2 regions of the Paenibacillus baimaensis genome follow, and region 1 is predicted to be linked to the other one. Evidence: predicted binding sites of a transcription regulator. Region 1 holds the regulator's gene; the other holds the start of a gene.
What was found. Region 1 encodes Rex, which represses fermentation and respiration genes when NADH is low (regulators of the CRP and FNR family bind a similar motif). Its sites were predicted from a motif close to TTGTGAAATATTTCACAA; they were not measured.
Positions count from the first base shown of each region.

Region 2: a site for Rex is predicted at 1,566-1,583, ahead of OB236_RS07880 (DUF1641 domain-containing protein). Genes of this name have one in related genera too.

Region 1 is NZ_JAOQIO010000095.1:141,141-147,174, reverse strand. Features, by position in the region: gene dinG (ATP-dependent DNA helicase DinG) at 1-1,167, shown strand, start outside; gene OB236_RS26855 (redox-sensing transcriptional repressor Rex) at 1,164-1,790, shown strand; gene OB236_RS26850 (inorganic phosphate transporter) at 1,905-2,903, opposite strand; gene OB236_RS26845 (DUF47 domain-containing protein) at 2,931-3,551, opposite strand; gene OB236_RS26840 (amidohydrolase) at 3,972-5,279, shown strand; gene OB236_RS26835 (cell wall elongation regulator TseB-like domain-containing protein) at 5,276-5,767, shown strand; gene OB236_RS26830 (hypothetical protein) at 5,954-6,034, shown strand, end outside.
Region 2 is NZ_JAOQIO010000016.1:195,448-201,481, reverse strand. Features, by position in the region: gene OB236_RS07890 (ATP-binding protein) at 1-398, shown strand, start outside; gene OB236_RS07885 (tetratricopeptide repeat protein) at 413-1,303, shown strand; gene OB236_RS07880 (DUF1641 domain-containing protein) at 1,690-2,133, shown strand; gene OB236_RS07875 (NAD(P)/FAD-dependent oxidoreductase) at 2,164-3,342, shown strand; gene OB236_RS07870 (NAD(P)-dependent oxidoreductase) at 3,437-4,336, opposite strand; gene OB236_RS07865 (DUF3052 domain-containing protein) at 4,358-4,759, opposite strand; gene OB236_RS07860 (cache domain-containing sensor histidine kinase) at 5,001-6,034, shown strand, end outside.

The DNA.
Region 1 (6,034 bases):
GAAGGCGGACAATTGGTTTACCGGCTTAAAAAGGATGACAAACCACCAAGCTGGGATAAGCTTCTGGTGCTGGAAGAGAACATGTATTTAAAGCTGACTGAAATTTTGAAAAAGCTGGATAAAGTGCTTAACGAAGTAAAGGACCAGCAGGAAGTGCTGGATGTACAGGGTTTGGTGACCGATATTAGCGGTTCGGTGAAGGAACTGTATAGGCTGAGGGACAATCTTCATTTTTTTATGGCTTTGACCGACGATAACTATGTATACTGGCTTGAAGCGGGAACAAGCAAGAGTAAGTCCATTCAGCTTATTAGTGTACCTGTAGATGTCAGTCCGATGCTTCAGGAGCATTTCTTCGAAGCTAAGGATAGTGTGATTATGACCTCGGCGACACTATCAGTTGGCAAGTCCTTTGACTATACATGTGAACAGTTAGGCTTGAATACCAATGAACCCGAGGCCAAACTGAAAACGGTCCAATTGCAATCGCCATTCAATTATCGTCAGCAAGCGCTGGTTGCGATACCAAGAGATTTTCCCAGCATACGCAGCAACTCTGGTGATAAGCATTTTCTGGACAATTTGTCTCAATCCCTGGCGGAGGTAGCCCTGGAAACGAAGGGACGTATGCTGGTGTTATTTACATCCAACCGGATGCTGAAGCTAACCCACGCGGCTTTAAAAGAGAAACTGAGTCCATTCGGTATAGGTGTATTAGGCCAAGGTGTAGATAGCAGCAACCGCAGTAAGCTGACGCGGCTGTTCCAGAATAGTCCTTCCAGTGTATTGCTCGGAACGAGCAGCTTCTGGGAAGGTGTGGATATTCCCGGTGATGCATTAACTTGTCTGGCCATTGTTCGTTTGCCTTTTCAACCACCGAACCATCCTTTGGTTGAAGCAAAGATGGAGAATCTGAAGAAACTGAATTTGAATCCTTTTATGAAATTATCGGTTCCACAAGCAGTCATTCGTTTCAAGCAAGGCTTTGGACGTCTCGTTCGTACGGCCAAGGATAAAGGTATTGTCATTATTTACGATACGCGTGTTATTGATTCGACCTACGGAAAATACTTTTTGTATTCGCTACCCGGACCCAAAATCGAACATATGCCTACGAATCAGCTAGTGGGTAGAATTAAGCAATGGATGGGAGAAAGCGAAGTATGAAAACGATCAAAATATCGGAAGCAGTTGTTCGAAGACTCCCTGTGTATTTACGCTATTTGAATGAACTCAGTAAAAAAAGTGTGCACACCGTTTCTTCACAGGATTTGGGTCAGAAGCTTGATCTGAATCCTGCTCAAATCCGTAAGGATCTCGCTTACTTTGGTGAATTTGGAAAAAAAGGAATCGGCTATGATGTAGATTATCTGATAGAAAAAATTCGCCAAATTCTGAAGTTGGATAAAGTCATTCCAGTCGCATTGGTTGGAGCGGGTAACTTGGGCAGGGCGCTGTGCAATTATAACGCCTACCTGAGGGATAATATGAAAATTGTTGCTATATTTGATGCCCATGAATCGAAGATTGGTGAATCCATTAACAATCTCAAGGTTAAACCTATGGGAGAACTGAAGGAAACCATCAGAAGTCTGCAGGTGAGGATCGGGATCATTACCGTTCCTGCCTTTGAAGCACAAAATGTAGCTAATCAATTTGTGGATGGCGGCGTAGAAGCCATTCTTAATTTTGCTCCGATCATTATTAAGGTGCCTAATGAGATTCGAGTTCATCATGCCGATTTCACTACGGAGCTGCAAAGCCTTGCTTATTATCTGGATGAAGAGTAAGGGTCATAGACAAGAGTTTTAGCTCCTGTATGAAAATGAAAACACACAAAAAGACCGTTCAAAAGCTTTAAGCTTTTGAACGGTCTTTTTGTGATGTTTAAGCAGTTAGAGGATTTATACAAATAAAGCAATGATTTTGTAGATAAGAAATGAAAGTATCATCGAGATCGGAATGGTAATAATCCAGGTCATAACCATCTTACTAACAGTAGCCCATTTAACATCATGAAATCTCATGACCGTACCTGTTCCTATGATGGAGGAAGAGATAACATGTGTGGTCGATAACGGCATGCCAATGGCAGTTGAGGTTTGAATGATGATCGATGAATTCAAATCGGATGCGAAGCCATTGATCGGTTCAATCTTCAGCAGACGGCTGCCCATCGTTTTGATGATTCTGTAGCCACCAATGGAAGTACCTAAGCCCATCGCGGTTGCAGCAGAAATTTTGACCCATAAGGGTACATCCAGATCAGTCTGGTAGCCAAGAGTAACAAGTCCAAACACCATAATTCCCATTGCTTTTTGTGCGTCGTTGCCACCATGGGACAATGAGAGAAGACCAGCAGAAAAGATTTGAAAAAAACGGAACATCCGATTCATCTTGGATCGCGATTGATTGCCATTTACAATGATAAGCTTTCGAATGATCCACATGATCAGAAAGCCTGTAGCGAAGGCGATGATTGGCGAAAGGACCAGGATAATGACAATTTCTTTGAAGCCACTCCAGTTTAAAGCTGCAAAGCCCGCACCGGATATCACGCTGCCTGCCAAAGCTCCGATTAAGGTGTGCGATGATGAGGAAGGAATCCCGTAGTACCAAGTAATGAGGTTCCATATAATAGCTGTTAGCAGTGCAGCGATCAAAATTTCGACGCCATGTGGAATGGTTGCCGGATTAGCCACCTTGCCTCCTACTGTTTTGGCAACCTCGGAGGAATATATCGCACCTATAAAATTTAAAACGGATGCAAAGATGATTGCGAATTTGGGTGTCAGAGCCCTGGTAGAGATAGATGTAGCAATCGCATTGGCTGTATCGTGAAACCCGTTGATAAAATCAAAGATGAGCGCCAAAGCAACAATGATTATTAATGTAGTTAACATAATTTCCTCCTAGCGATTTCACACAGCTTACGAATAACGCATAATGACGCTATCCAGAATGTTGGCTACATCCTCACAGGCATCGGTTGTTTCTTCAAGACGCTCATAGATTTCTTTTAGCTTGAAATCATGGTAGGGATCTTTGGGGTTCATAAAGATTTCTCGAATGCCTTCACGCATTAAACGGTCCGCATCATTTTCAAGTGAGTTGATTTGTACGGTGTGCTCACTGATTTGTAAATATTTTTTCTTGGACAGTAATTTGAACGAATCGAGAATATGCTGGCAGCTGGAAACGATTACGGCTGAAAATTCCTTCATATAATTATCACTTATATTAATATTCAAATAGTCAAAACGCGCTATGGAGGCTTCAATACCATCTATAACATCATCAAGCTTGGATGCGAGTTCCATAATATCTTCACGATCGATGGGAGTAATGAACACTTTATTAAGACCTTTGTAAATTTGATGCGTGATTTGATCACCTTTGTGTTCCAATTCCTTTAATTGCGGATAGAATGAAGCGGGTGGTTGATCTCCCATAACCGCAGTGCGAAACATTTGGGCGGCCTCAAGCGTGTTCTCTGAAGATTTCACGAGCAGTTGCAAGAAATCCGCATCATTTTTTTTGGCGAAAAGCATGGAATAGCCTCCTTAGAGTTTTGTGAAGCAAAACTGACTTCGTAAGCATGAACTTAGAGTTTTGTGAAGCAAAACTAACTTCGTAAGCATGTACTTGAGTTTTATGAAGAAAAAATAAATTTACGAACATAAAATGAGTGATACGAAGCGAACCGACTTCTATATTAACAATAAATTAATAATATACGAAGTATTTAGATTCATTATGTAGAATTTTGGCGATTAAAATTCACGCAAAATTAAAAATACCATATAGCAGTAACGGAATGCAATGATAGTTTATCCAATTCAGGATATGTTCATGAAAGTTCATTTATGTAAACGGTTATATGGCTGCGAGGGTCTTCAATACTTGATTTTAAAACTTTGAAGTTGTACAGTAAAAGTTGAAGCTAAATGCGAGGAAGGATTCGGGTGACAATGACAAAAACAATCATAACGAATGGTGTATTTCTAACATTAAATGAGCAAAAACCAATTATTCAAGGCTATATGACCATTGAAAATAATTTGATTACTTACATAGGAGAAGATCTTCCACAGCCTCTTGAGCTGTATGACGAGCGTATTGATGGGTCCAAGAAGCTGTTTATGCCGGGTTTAGTTAACACTCATAACCATGCTGCGATGTCATTGCTGCGCGGCTATGGTGACGATCTCGCATTACAGGTGTGGTTGCAGGAGAAAATGTGGCCCATGGAAGGACAATTTACAGCTCACGATGTGCGCTCAGGCACACTGCTCTCCATTCTGGAAATGCTTAAAGGCGGAACGACTACATTTGTAGATATGTATGATCATATGAATGAAGTCGCGAAAGCTGTCGAGGAAAGCGGAATGCGTGCTGTCCTGACTCGTGGTGTTATTGGATTGTGTCCTCCTGACGTTCAAACAGCTAAGCTGGTAGAGGCAAGACAATTTGCACTGGATTGGCATGGCAAAGCTGGCGGACGTATCACAACGATGATGTCTCCACATGCTCCTTATACATGCCCTCCAGATTATATTGAACGAATCGTAGCAGTAGCTCATGAGCTTCAATTGCCGATCCATACTCACATGTCCGAAACAGCACGTGAGGTTCAGGAAAACGTCGAACAATACGGAGCAAGACCTGTAGCTCATTTGGCCAAGCTTGGACTTTTCTCCAGACCGGCCATTGTTGCTCATGCAGTTCATCTGACAGATGAAGAGATAGATGTATTGGCCCAATATGATGTTAGGGTATCCCACAATCCAGGAAGCAATCTAAAACTGGCAAGCGGTGTGGCACGTGTACCCGAATTGCTCCGTAAGGGAATTAAGGTATCGTTAGGAACTGATGGTCCTGCTAGCAATAACAACCTGGATATGTTTGAAGAAATGCGTCTTGCGGCTCTGATTCATAAAGGTGTGAGCGGAGACCCTGTAGCAGTTCCTGCTGAAGCGGCTATCCGGATGGGAACGCTGGATGGAGCTAAATCCATTTGGCTGGAAGACGTTGGTGCCCTTCAGCCTGGGATGAAAGCTGATTTCATCGCTCTGGATATTGATCAACCACACTTTTTCCCGAAAACCAACTTTGTATCTCATGTCATTTATTCGGCTTCCGCCAAAGATGTCAGCGATGTGTGGATTGATGGGCAGAGAATTGTGAAAGACGGCGTATGCTTAACCCTTGATGAAGAAAAAATACTCTACGACGCTCAAAGCTGCTTTGAACGATTAACTGGAGCTTCGGTGCAATGAAAATTAAAATAACAGCAGCAGCGGTGTTCGTTGCAGCCTTGTTGTTATTTCTCGGCGTACATTTCTATAACACGATTCAAGAAAAAGAATGGCAGATTCAACGTAATGCGGTGCAAACTGCTTACCAGAAAACGATTTTGGCACAAGTTACCAATGTGGAGAGATTTGTTGGAGAACAGCCATATACGATTATCCATGGGGAAGATAAGATAGGCCAAAAGCTGGTGGTTTGGGTAGGCGAGGATCAAATTTTCACACAAATGGCTGCTGATGGAATCGATGTTGAAAAAGCAAAGGCGCTAACTTTAAGCCGCCAGCCAACTGCCAACATCAAGCGTATGGTGCCTGGTGTGTGGAATGGCAATCTCGTGTGGGAAGTGTTCTATAAAATCGCTGCTGAAGAAACCAATCCTGACCGCTATTATTACGATTACTATTTGTTTAAAGATGGTACCTGGCTCGATACGTACCGTCTAAGTATTCAATAACCGCTCATGCCGCACAATTATAGGGGGGTAACTTCTATCATATAAAGTGCGGCTTTTTTGTTACATTTATAGTAATGTATTCGAATTTCCAACTAGTTTAGCTCTCACTTAGTATATAACATGTGATATACTAATAGTGTACAGGTTGACTGAGAATCTTGATTGGAAAGGGGACTGACTGCTTTTATGAAGCTGCGCTTATTGCCTTTATTAGTTAGTGTTACAATTTCAGCTACATTACTATTCGGCGGATGGTTTGCTTACCAG
Region 2 (6,034 bases), on a different contig from region 1:
ATCTGGATTCCGCGCTGCGCCGCCCAGGACGCTTTAATCATCTGGTATTTGTACCGCCACCGGAAGCTGCCGAGAGGGAATTAATTCTGGGGTTGAAGCTGGAGGGCAAGCCACAGGAGCCTTTAAATCTGAAGAAGTGGGCCGAGCAAACTACACATTTCTCGGGTGCGGATCTCGAGCAGGTGGTCCGGGATGCAATTGAGCAAGCCCTGGAGCGATCCCTGGAGAGCGGAGACATCCAGCCCATTACGGACCACGATCTGAAAAAGAGTGTAACAGGCCGCAAGGCGACCACTCTGGATTGGTTTTCAACGGCCAAAAATTATGCAACCTTCAGCGATATTAACAAAGACTATGAGCATGTGCTGGAGTATATCAAAACCTATCGAATCAAATAAGAAGAAGGCTGCAGGTGATTGCGGTGTCCTTGCGTTATGAGCAATCTGACCATATGACCCGGGTGTTTCAGCTGACGAACTGGAGGCGCTTTGACGAAGCGATTTCTGAGGCCGAGCAGTGGCTCAGGGAGGAACCAGAGAATGCCAATGCTTATGGGATGCTAGCCCAAATCTATATGAAATCCGGTAAATATGACAAAGCCCTGCATTGGTCGGCGGAGTCTCTGAAATATGACCCCGAGAATAAAATCGGCTGGTTCGTGCGTGTCATTGTTTTATATTCCCAGGGTAAGGAAAAGGAGTATTTGCAGGCGGTCAAGGAAGCGCAGCGAATCGATCCCTATGAAAGCCATTATTTGTTCCTCAGCTTTAATTTGTATCACAAAAAGGGCAAGCTTCAGCAAGCGAGGGAGGAACTGGACCAAGCGCTGCAGTTGGCTCCCGACAACTCCTTGTACTTGGCTGGTGACAGCTATCTGCATGCCAATGCCCGCAATTTCCAGGCTTCGCTGGCATCTGAGCAGGCCGCCTTGTTCCAGAACCCGGATCACGATCAAACCTTTCTCTATCTGGCCTGGGCCGCTGAAAAAAGAGGCGACTACGATAAAGAACAGGAGTATTTGAAAAATGCAATAAGACTCGATCCCACAGATGCACAGATCCGCCGGGAATACCTGAAAAGCCTGCAAAAAAGCTATTGGTTTTACCGCTTACTTCTTTTGCCCTCATTTATCAAAAAGATGAAGCCGTGGCAAATCTTCCTCACCTGGGTCGTCGCCTGGCTTCTATTCAAACCGTTGATACTCCTATTCATCGTGCTGCATGTCCTCTCGCATTGGACGAGCAAGCTCCTGGTTAAAGCCAAGGTGTTCGGCTGGCGGTCGATTTTTAGAAAACAATCATAAAATGCGAGTTACTTATGACGTGAAGAAGGAGATGTCACCAGCAGCTTGGCTGCTTGAGGGACATCTCCTTTGGCTGGCGGCTCCCACATTCTGCATGTAAATCCGCATCATAATTTCCTTTACAGCAATAACTCCAGGAACACCGAATAATTTGTAACTAAATGATGAAAAAACTATTGTCTCGCAGCGTTATAAGGTATACAATATAGCTTAGCAATTACTTGGTTCGCAGCAGCTTAGACACGGAAACTTTCTAACTTCTATGTGATTTTTTTCACAAGTGAATGGATAATATAATAATAACCTATATTATATTTCATATAGATCGCGGAATATCGTTTATTGCTACTTGCGAACAATTCAGATGAATAAAGGAGGAACAAAGAATGGCACAAACCACTGCTCAAGTATCAGAACAAGAAGTTTCAGTAGCTCCGGCAACCGTTAAAGCAGATGTATTGGATCAATTGTTAAAACCTGAGGTACAAGAGGCATTGACCGTATTGGTAGATCAACTGCCACGACTTACGGAAATGATGACTCTGCTTACCAAAACGTATGATTTGGCTAATAAAGTAGCCAACGACCGTGTATTGATTCAAGACATGGTAGGCGGCATTCAGGAAGTTGTCAAACCGCTTGAGGAAAAAGTAAAGGGTTACGCATCGGCTGCTATTGAAGCCAACGATCGCGCTGATCAAAGCGAAGCCACGATTGGCCTATTTGGCATGCTAAAGCTGCTTAAAGATCCGGAACTGCAAAAAATGCTTCGTTTTAGCCAGGCATACCTTGACATTTTAAGCGAAAGAAAAAAGCAAGATCACCTATAAAACAACCTATTGCCAGAATGGAGGATAAACGTGAGTAAACAAATTTTGATCTTGGGTGGCGGCTACGGCGGCTTGTTGAGCGCTCTTTCCGCTCGTGCCCATCTAACGCATGAAGAAGCAGAAATTACCGTTATTAACCGCGTGGGCTCGCACCAAATTATTACTGAGCTGCACCGTCTTGCTGCAGGCAATGTTGCCGAGAAGGCAGTAGCTTTGCCATTGGAAAAGCTGCTTAAAGGTAAACAGATCAATGTGGTGGTTGGTACGGTTGATGAAATTAATGTGGAAGAACGCAGAGTGCTTCTTTTGGGTGGCAAAACGTTCAGCTATGACGCTTTGGTGCTCGCACTAGGCAGTGAAACCAACTATTTTGGTATTCCAGGTCTGCAGGAAAACAGTTTCACGCTGAAATCCGTAGCCGATGCCAACCGTCTATTTGCGCATGTGGAGCAAAGCATTCGCAATTACAGCAGCACCAACAACAAAGCAGACGCTACTTTCGTTATCGGTGGCGGAGGCCTGACAGGCGTTGAACTGGTGGGTGAGCTTGCTGATGAGCTGCCGGGCATTTGCCGTAAATATGGCGTCGATTTCGCAGACGTTTCACTGTATCTGGTTGAGGCTATGCCAAGCATTCTGCCAATATTCTCTGCTGAGCTTATTGAGCGTGCAACGGTCAGCCTTCAAAATCGTGGTGTTGAGTTCTTGACGGGCCTTGCGATTACCGAAGTGAACGGACCAACCGTAAGCCTCAAAGACGGAAGAACCATCGATACGAATACATTGGTTTGGACTGGCGGCGTACAAGGCAGCTCGCTGGTAGCGAATTGTGGAGTTGAAGTGAATCGTGGTCGTGCAACGGTTAACGAATCGCTGCAATCCGTATCCCATCCTGATGTATTCCTCGCTGGCGACTGCGCAGTCGTATTCGGACCGGAAGGTCGTCCGTTCCCGCCAACTGCACAATTGGCTTGGCAAATGGGTGAGCTGGCAGGCGCTAATATCGCAGCTCATTTCAAAGGCACAACCATGGATAGCTTCAACCCTGTATTCTCGGGAACATTGGCAAGCCTCGGCCGTAAAGACGGTATCGGCTCCGTAGGTGGAAGCGGTATTGAATTAAAAGGTACTCCGGCATCCTTGATGAAAAAAGCGAGCAACGCCCGTTACTTGTCCCACATTAACGGATTGTTTGCCCTTGCTTATTAATAAGCTGGTTATGCAATCAAGCCTCTCCACAGCATATTGTTGTGAAGGGGCTTTTTGTTATACAGATATATACAGATTATTTAAAAAAGTGCCTCTACTTTCTTTCCACCTTGGTCCCCGTTAGCAGCTCCAGAGACAAGATCACAGCAGACATGTCCAGCTCCCCCAGCTGCTGCTCCACAGCCTTTTGCAGTACGGCTTCCACATGATTTCCGGTCGATATTTCTATCCCAGCTTCGGCTACGAGTCGGTTAGCCAATCCGACATCCTTAAGCAGGTACTTCAGAGCGCCCCCGGGTTGAAAGCTGCGATCCAGAATATGCTGCTCAACATGGCGTCGCAGCATACGGCTATCCCCGTAGCTTGTGGAGAGAATTTGATACAGCTGCTCGGGATTGATTCCGTAGGCACTGCCTGCTGCCATAGCTTCTGCAGCTGCTAAAGTATGTGTGGCAACCAAATATTGATTCATCAGCTTGGCTACGCTGCCCAAGCCCGAGCTGCCCAAATACTGCACATTGGAGCCTAATTGTTGGAGCACAGGCAAACATTGCTCATAGGCATCCGCTTGTCCACCCACCATGATCGTCAAGGTACCTCGCTCTGCACCCTCCGGGCCGCCGCTCACAGGTGTGTCCAAGTAAACCAGCTTATAGGATGCCGCCTCCACACCTAACTGCACACTCAGCTCGCGACCGACGGTTGTAAAATCCATACAGATGGCACCTGGCTTCGCTTGTTTAAAAATACCCTGCTCATCCATATACAATGCCTGAACATCCTGCGGCATCGATAGACAGGTACATATCACGTCTGCCAGCTCTACAGCTTCCCTAATTGTCGCCGCACGGCTCGCCCCCAGCTGTACCAGCGGCTCTACCTTATCCGCCGAACGGTTATACACAGTGACCTCATATCCGGCTTTAATCAGTCGTGCCGCCATTCGGGAGCCCATAACCCCCATCCCAATAAAGCTAATCCGTTGCAGTTTCATCACCCTCCAGCTTGATATGTTCTATGTATGGCTATCTTGGGTGCGCTGCTTGCCCTTATCGGTTACAGCAGACGCTCTGACCATATTCTTAATTCGATCCACATGCCGAAATCGCAGTGCAGACCAATCCTCATCGATCGCGATCTGACGTACCGGCTCAAATCCCTCATCGGCGAGCAGTACAGCTACAGTCTCCCTGCTGCAATCCGAGCCTTTATAAGCTTTGGATGTTTTTTTGGGATAACACAGCCATAGGAGGCCGTCATCCCCCAGCACTGCGACTCCCAATCGAGCGGCTGTTTGAAGCGAATCATTGCTGATTCCGAATACCTGTACGAACGGATAGGAATCGCGAAGAGCCTCCCGATCGACCTCACCTTTAAAATATGTGATCACTTCCTCATACACCTGAGGGGCATTCATAACAAGAACGGCCTCCCCCCTGGTCTTTGTATTGCATTTTCTGAAATAGCGGATGTACACTCAAATCTGTCACCTCCTCATGGAATGATTCGTAACAAGTGGCCATACCCAACGGTTCATCCAACTCATTCATCATACCATATTACGGAAAAATAACTTATGTGATACGATAGCAGCAAAACACCGGGGTCCCATGCTCGCAGCCTTCCAAATAAGAAACCATTAGGGGACGTGATCGATCTTGCTGGTACATCTTAACCGTACATTTCTTTCGCTCCGCACGAAATTTATGATCTTGTTCATGGCTCTGATTACGATACCGTTCATGATCAGCGGCGCTTTCACGTATACAAAATACGCGGCGAATGTCGAGCAAAGCACCAAAAATTACACACTGCAGATCGTCGATCAAATTCGGATTAATCTGGACAGGTATGTGAAGGAGATCGATAGATTGACCCTGTCTCCGCTGTACGATCCCAACGTGCTTGCCATTCTGAAAAACCACAGCAGCTCCTATCAGAAAGGGGTCTATTTGACTGCTGAGGAACAGTTTAAAATGAATTTGTTTATCTCCTCAATGGCTTTTGAGCGGTCAGAAATTGAAAGCATTCTCATCTTCACCGACGACGGCAGCATGTTCAGCAATTCGGATACGAGCGTCATGAACTATTGGTCGCAGGATACGAATAACTGGATGGCAGATGACATCCTGGAGGACGGTGGGCTCACGATTAATCCCCCTCATACGGTCTCCTATTACACCTCTGGACCAAAAACGGTCGTATCTTTGTCACGCCTGATTCGTGAGCCCTATACCCATAGCAAAATTGGCTATATCAAGGTCGATCTCAAAACGGAAGGCTTTGAAAACATCTTTTCCTCGGTTCAATTCGGCAATAACAGCAAGCTGTACATTTATGATCAAAAAGGGACGATCCTGTATCCCCAAGCTTCAGCATCGGAGCCTGACCTGAACGATCCGGGATTGTTAAGCGCTTCAACCCGATCCAAATATACAGGGCTGCAAATATGGGGCCAGATTCCACTGGCGGAGCTGCGAAAGGAAGCCAAGGATATCACCAGTTACACCTTGATGATCTCTCTGATATCGCTCGCGGCGGCTCTGCTGCTGGCCGTCCTTTCCTCTGATCGGTTGGTCAAGCCTATCCGGCATTTGCAGAGTAAGATGGAGCTGGTCAAAAAAGGTTTTTTCAAAGAACGGGCCATCGTGTCCACCCATGATGAGATCGGGCAATTGACCGAAGTGTTTAA